DNA from 2 places in the Veillonella criceti genome. Region 2 is predicted to be linked to the other one. Evidence: a T-box and tRNA genes for the amino acid it is inferred to sense, from the RefSeq annotation. Region 2 holds a T-box; the other holds one or more tRNA genes.
The links. The T-box of region 2 lies ahead of cysS (cysteine--tRNA ligase). A T-box ahead of a tRNA ligase gene usually reads a tRNA of that ligase, here a tRNA-Cys.

Region 1: it has a tRNA-Cys gene. The T-box ahead of cysS (cysteine--tRNA ligase) is inferred to sense a tRNA for this amino acid. The anticodon was not compared.

Annotation. Positions count from the first base shown of each region.
Region 1 is NZ_UHIO01000001.1:359,270-362,690, reverse strand. Features, by position in the region: gene DYE54_RS01660 (phosphoethanolamine transferase) at 1-561, shown strand, start outside; gene DYE54_RS01655 (GNAT family N-acetyltransferase) at 689-1,141, opposite strand; tRNA gene DYE54_RS01650 (tRNA-Leu) at 1,376-1,464, opposite strand; tRNA gene DYE54_RS01645 (tRNA-Cys) at 1,481-1,555, opposite strand; tRNA gene DYE54_RS01640 (tRNA-Gly) at 1,562-1,636, opposite strand; tRNA gene DYE54_RS01635 (tRNA-Phe) at 1,642-1,717, opposite strand; tRNA gene DYE54_RS01630 (tRNA-Asp) at 1,723-1,798, opposite strand; gene DYE54_RS01625 (MBL fold metallo-hydrolase) at 2,060-2,659, opposite strand; gene DYE54_RS01620 (TrkH family potassium uptake protein) at 2,695-3,421, opposite strand, start outside.
Region 2 is NZ_UHIO01000001.1:615,872-619,292, reverse strand. Features, by position in the region: gene gltX (glutamate--tRNA ligase) at 1-256, shown strand, start outside; gene pepT (peptidase T) at 313-1,533, shown strand; T-box leader at 1,662-1,866, shown strand; gene cysS (cysteine--tRNA ligase) at 1,916-3,370, shown strand; gene DYE54_RS02820 (Mini-ribonuclease 3) at 3,360-3,421, shown strand, end outside.

The DNA.
Region 1 (3,421 bases), 260 kb from region 2:
CCATTATTAGATCAAATCGAACCTTATAAAAATAACTTCATCGTTATTCACATTATGGGAAGTCACATTTACTATAATGATCGCTATCCACATGAATTCAGTAAATGGAAAATTGGCGAAGTACCGCAAGGTAAAGAAGCCTATGCTAATAGCCAGCTATATACAGATTGGTTGTTACAGCAAATTTATACCTATGCCAAGGATAAGTTAAACTTACAAGCTATGATTTACTTCTCCGACCACGGTGAAAGTTTGCATCATTCCCATAATCCTGATATTTTCGATTTCGATATGACACGCATTCCTCTCTGGGTCTATGTCTCACCAGAATATGAAGCTGCTTTTCCTGAAACAACCTCTATTCTCCGTGATCATGAGCATAAATATTTCACAAATGATTTACTTTATGACTTAGTATCCGGCATCTTACAAGCGCCTTCTAATCGTTATGACCGAAGTCGTGACTTCTCTAATCCAAATTATCGTTTCGATAAATACAATTTAACAACCTTATTAGGCCAAGAGCCATTATCGAATGATCCTGAAGCGGTAGACCCGTAAGGACATGATAATAAGATGCCTATAAAGAAAAAGAAGCGAAGTAAAGCTAAAACGCCTTACTTCGCTTTTTATATATGTCTATTTCTAGTGTGTACGCCTATTTCTAATTTCTAGGCTACTTAATTCTTTAAGCTAATGGTAACGATAAATGAACAACTGTACGCACTGGTTTCTTTACATTTCTATCAGTGCTCTTAAATCCTAACGCTTTATATAATTCTTTAGCGCTTTCCATACTTGGCAAACTATCTAATAATAAAGTCTTGTAGCCCTTTTCTTTGGCTTCTTCCACTATAATATGGGCAATATTCATACCAAGGCCTGTACGGCGAAATTCTGGGCGTACATAAAGACGTTTCATCTCAGCCGTTTCATAATTAACATGACGCAAAGCCACACAACCTGCTGGTATACCGTCAACGAAGGCAATATATAAAGCTTCTCTATCCCCTTTATATTTCTCTTCTAATCCTTCAAATTCTTTTATATCAGCGGCTACTCCTAGCGACCGAACATAATCAACAAATAGTTTTTTTACTTCATCAATATACTTGTGACCATCCCGAAGTTCAAAGTTCATACAAAATCCTCCTTTTGCTAAGCATCATAATCATTAGCTTAAAAGCCTATAGATAGCACTATCTTAGCATTTAACTTTACAACTTACAGACTATAAACTACCTGCTAAAAGAATCATATAACTGCTACGATTCATTCTGTATTGTATTAATTCGCTACGGAGAATAAAAATTCCTGCTTTTGAAATAAAACTTCTTAAAATAAAAATAGACTGAACACGAATGTTCAGTCTAAATGGTGCCGAGGACCGGAATCGAACCGGTACGGTTGTCTCCAACCGACGGATTTTAAGTCCGTTGCGTCTGCCTGTTCCGCCACCCCGGCATGGGTGGAATATATATGGAGGCGGCACCCAGAATCGAACTGGGGAATAAAGGTTTTGCAGACCTCTGCCTTACCGCTTGGCTATGCCGCCAAATAGTGGAGCGGAAAACGAGATTCGAACTCGCGACCCCCGCCTTGGCAAGGCGGTGCTCTACCACTGAGCTATTTCCGCACACATGGTGCCCCAGGACAGAATCGAACTGTCGACACAAGGATTTTCAGTCCTTTGCTCTACCGACTGAGCTACCGGGGCAAACGTGGCGACCCCGATCAGATTTGAACTGACGATCTTCGCCGTGACAGGGCGACATGTTAACCGCTACACCACGGGGCCGTTTACGTTACTACGTTATTATAGGTGTTTCAGAAGTAATTGTCAAGCAACTTTTTTAAAAGATTTTTAAGCTTGTTTTTGTTTACTGCCGTTACCCTTAACAACGAAAATTATTCTACCATGTTTTAATATACTTTGTCTAGTCTAAATTTAAAATTTTATTTCAAAGTTTAAAAATCCCTTTTATAGACCGGTAAAAAGACATTAGCTTACCACTTAAAAGGCTCGTATAAGTCCCTATTTTGCAACAATACCTATAAATCAAACTTTTAAGTACGGATTGTGTATTAATTCAGTTTCTAACGTTGTATCATCTGCATGACCAGGATGAATAATCAAGCTAGGATCCCAGCTCATAATCCGTTGTAAAGACTTAGCTAATACATCAGCATCGCCATTGTAATTATTCGTAGCGCCTATAGAGTTTTTAAATAAGGTATCTCCAGTAAAAATATGTTGCTTCCATTGTATCACCACACTGCCCTTACTATGTCCTGGTGTTTCAAATATGTAAAGATCAAAAGACCCTATTTTCAAGGCTCCCTCCTGAAGCGGTATATAAGGTGACTGACATAAGCCTTTATAGGCAGATGGCATTCGTCGTTTAGTATGCAATAATTCATCATCACCAGGATGCATATATACAGGTACTGATGTCACTTGACGCACTCCATCCACAGCACAAATATGATCACAATGGCCATGTGTCAATACAATAGCCAACAATTCAGCATCCCCTACCATATCTAATACCTTGTGTGCGTGAAACCCTGGATCAATAATGATAGCTTGTTTAGCCTCTTTTAACACATAACAATTCGCCTTATATAAACCTAACGGTTGTTTTAAAATTTGTGTCATAAGAAGCTCCTTCCTCTCCTATGAAATGCCTTTTTTTATAAACGACGGTGAGTCCCTGTTGGTTGCCATACTTTATAACTACGTTTACGTCGTTTTAGAAAATAGCCTTGCCAAAAATCAGGATGTAATAAAACTAACAATGTAAATAATTCTAAACGACCTAATAGCATATCTACAATGCAAATAACTTTAGCTATAGGATGTAAAATTGAAAATGACCCTTCTGGACCTAACGCCCCAAAAGCAAGGCCTACATTCCCTAAAATCCCTGCTACACACTGTAATGATTCACCAAAGCTAAGCCCCGTAGCTGAAATGCCTAAAGCAGAAATAGCAAATACTGTCATATACAAGAAGAAAAACTCTTGTGTCATCTGTACCCATTTCTGAGGCATTCGTTTCCCATTAATCGTAATCGATTGCACAATATCTGGGTGAATAGCTTTACGTAAATAAATAATCACACTTTTAATTAAAATGATAATACGAATAATTTTAATACCACCAGTAGTAGAACCACTACAACCACCAAAGAAAGTGGCTGAAAAAAGCATCATCTGTGCCAATGGCGGCCATATGTCATAATTCCCTAGCACAAGACCAGAACCTGTTTGCATAGACACTAACATAAAAGTAGCATGGTTCAAAGCATTGCTAATCGTTTCACCAGCACCAAAAAATAAGGATAGGGCTACAATAAAAATACCAATGCCTAAAATAAGTAAGTACATACGATATTCAAAATCCTGCCATACGGCCTGT
Region 2 (3,421 bases):
GTCTTGCCCAACTGTACTTAAAGCATTCCGTGAAGCTATTGCGGATTTAGAGGACATTACTCCAGATGTGGTAAAAGCAACGATTAAAGGTATTATGAAAGAGACAAAATTAAAAGGTAAGTTTGTCTTTATGCCAATTCGTATTGCTACTACAGGGCAAATGCATGGTCCAGATTTGAATTATATTATTACTTTATTTGGCAAGGAAAAAACATTAGCTCGTTTAGATGAAACAATCAGTCAAATGGCTGTTTAACTCTGTGGGGGCATAGTTAAACAGTTTCATAGTTTGTTTTATTAAGGAGGATTATTATGGAAACGATGGTTGAACGTTTTTTGCGTTATACAAAGACTAATACACGGTCTAACGAAGAGTCTACAACAGTGCCAAGTACTGACACACAAGTGGCATTTGCTAAGGTACTAGCTGCTGACTTAACAGAGATTGGGTTAGAAGGTGTAAAAGTCAATGAAAATAATGGTTTTGTCATTGGCTCTTTACCAGCTAATACAGAGGAAGTTGTTCCTGCTATTGGCTTCATTGCTCATATGGACACAGCTGATTATAATGCTGAAAATATAGCCCCACGTATTATTGAAAACTATGATGGTACAGATATTCTCCTTAATAAAGATAAAGAATTATATAGTCGTGTAGCTGATTTTCCTAACTTAAATAACTATAAAGGACAGACTTTAATTGTTACTGATGGCACTACTTTGCTAGGCGGTGATGACAAAGCGGGAATTGTGGAAATTATGGAAGCGCTTCGGTATTTAAAGATGCATCCAGAAGTGAAACATGGTCTCGTGATGTGTGCCTTTGGTCCTGATGAAGAAATTGGTCGTGGCGCTGATTTATTTGACGTAAGAGATTTTCCCGTTGATTTTGCGTATACAATTGATGGTACTCGCTTAGGTGAGCTAGAATATGAAACATTTAATGCTTGTGCTGCTACCGTAGAACTTCATGGTGTATCAGTTCATCCAGGGTCAGCTAAAAACACCATGATTAATTGTAATAAATTAGCTATGGAATTTGACCGTATGTTACCACAGGCAGCTGTTCCAGAACTGACTGAAGATTACGAAGGTTTTATTATGTTATCAAGTAATGAAACCGGTGTGGAATCAGGAACGATGAAGTACATAATTCGAGACCATGATCGCGCCTTATTTGAAAGTAAGAAGAAACTTTTTGAACTGGCTGCTAAGGTATTAAATGAACGGTATGGTCGTGAAGTAGTGACCTTGACGCTTAAAGATAGCTACTACAATATGTATGATGTAATTAAAGATCATATGGAATGTGTAGAAATTGCTAAAGCCGCTATGGAAAAAGCTGGTGTAACACCATTGATTCAGCCAATCCGTGGTGGCACTGATGGCTCTAAGATTTCTTTTATGGGGATTCCAACACCAAATCTATTTACTGGTGTAGAAAATTTACATGGGCCACACGAATTTGCTTGTGTGGAACATATGGAATTAGCGGTTAAAACAATCATCAATATTGCTTCTGTAGCAAAATAATTTGACAGTTTTAAACTAATTGAGCACTATTTAATTTTGCTGTAATTATTGATAGACAGTTAGCGTAGAAACATTGACTTTAGTTAGGTTTCATGCTATTATACTCTATATATCGATAAAAATTGTTATTAAAGACGATGAACGAAAGAAGTACTTTGAGACTAGCTTTACAGCGAGAACTAAATGGTGGAAGGGTTCATGTGTAGCCAAGGGAAATGCATTCGGGAGTTAATAGACTGAAATGAGTATGTCTATTCGGTCACGCCCGTTACGCGTTTGAGTGAGTGCTACATAGGACTTAACAGAGTGGAACCGCGGGCCACCGTCTCTGTAATGAGATGGTGGCTTTTTATATTTTTATGGAAGTGAGGCATCGGTAGCGATGAGAGAAATTAAAGTATTCAATACGATGACAAGAGAAAAAGAAGTATTCAAGCCAGTAAAGGAGGGAGAAGCAAAGATTTATGTATGTGGTGTAACGCCATATAACCATCCTCATATTGGGAATGCTCGTCCATTTGTTACTTGGGATGTTATCCGTCGCTATTTGACGCATATTGGCTATAAAGTAACGTATGTGCAAAACTTTACGGATGTAGATGATAAAATTATTAATACGTCCAATGGCGAAGGTGTGTCTTGGGATACAATTGCCAATCGCTATATTGAGTCCTATTTTGAAGTAATGGATGCACTTCATGTACGTCATGCTGATGTATATCCACGTGTATCGGAACATATTGATGAAATTGTAGCAATGATTGCCACTCTTATTGAAAAAGGTTTTGCCTACGAATTAGATGGTGATGTGTATTATAGTGTAGAAAAATTTGAAGAATACGGTAAATTATCTGGACGTACATTAGAAGATATGGAAGCTGGTGCTCGTGTAGATGTAGACGATCGTAAACACAATCCAATGGACTTTGCTTTATGGAAAAGTGCAAAACCTGGTGAACCATCTTGGGAAAGCCCATGGGGGCAAGGACGTCCGGGTTGGCATATTGAATGCTCGACTATGAGTAATAAATATTTAGGCGAAGAGTTTGATTTCCATGGTGGTGGCAGTGATTTGATTTTCCCGCATCATGAAAATGAAATTGCTCAGTCAGAAGGGTGTACCGGTCATCATCCAGCTGTTCGTTATTGGTTGCACAATGGATTTATTACAATTAATCAGGAAAAGATGAGTAAATCGTTGAATAACTTCTTCTTAGTTAAAGATATTTTGGAAGAGTATAGTCCTGATGCACTTCGTTATTTCTTGTTGAGCACTCATTATCGTAGCCCACTGGATTTCAGTGATGAACGATTAGAAGAAGCTAATAAATCGTTAGAACGTATGACGACAGCTATTGAAAATCTTCTTTATCTAGAAAATCAAGAAGAAGGCGAATGCGATGATGAAGCAAAAGCACTATTAGAAAATGCTCGTAAATATGCTAATGAATTTGAAGATGCCATGGCTGATGATTTTAATACATCCTTAGCTGGTGCCCCTATGTTTGGTTTAGCTAAAGAAATTAATATTTATTATCAAGCTGTGCAAAATTGCAATGGCAAAGTGTGCCATAAAACATTGGATGAAGTTAAATCTATCTTCAAGATGATGACGGATATCCTTGGTATCTTAGAACAAGCTTGGGAAGGTCCTAATGCGGGGGCTGGCGCCGAAGAGTATGAACAATTAATGCAAGTAATATTGAATGTTCGTCAGAATTGCCGTGAACGTAAACTTTGGGATTTAGCCGATGCTATTCGTGATGAATTAGCTAATATTGGCGTTGTAATTGAAGATTCGCCACAAGGGGCTCGGTGGAAGAAACGTGAACTTTAAGCGCTATCAATTTTTACGAGCTACAGCGATTGAAAAACTAAAAGGTACAAT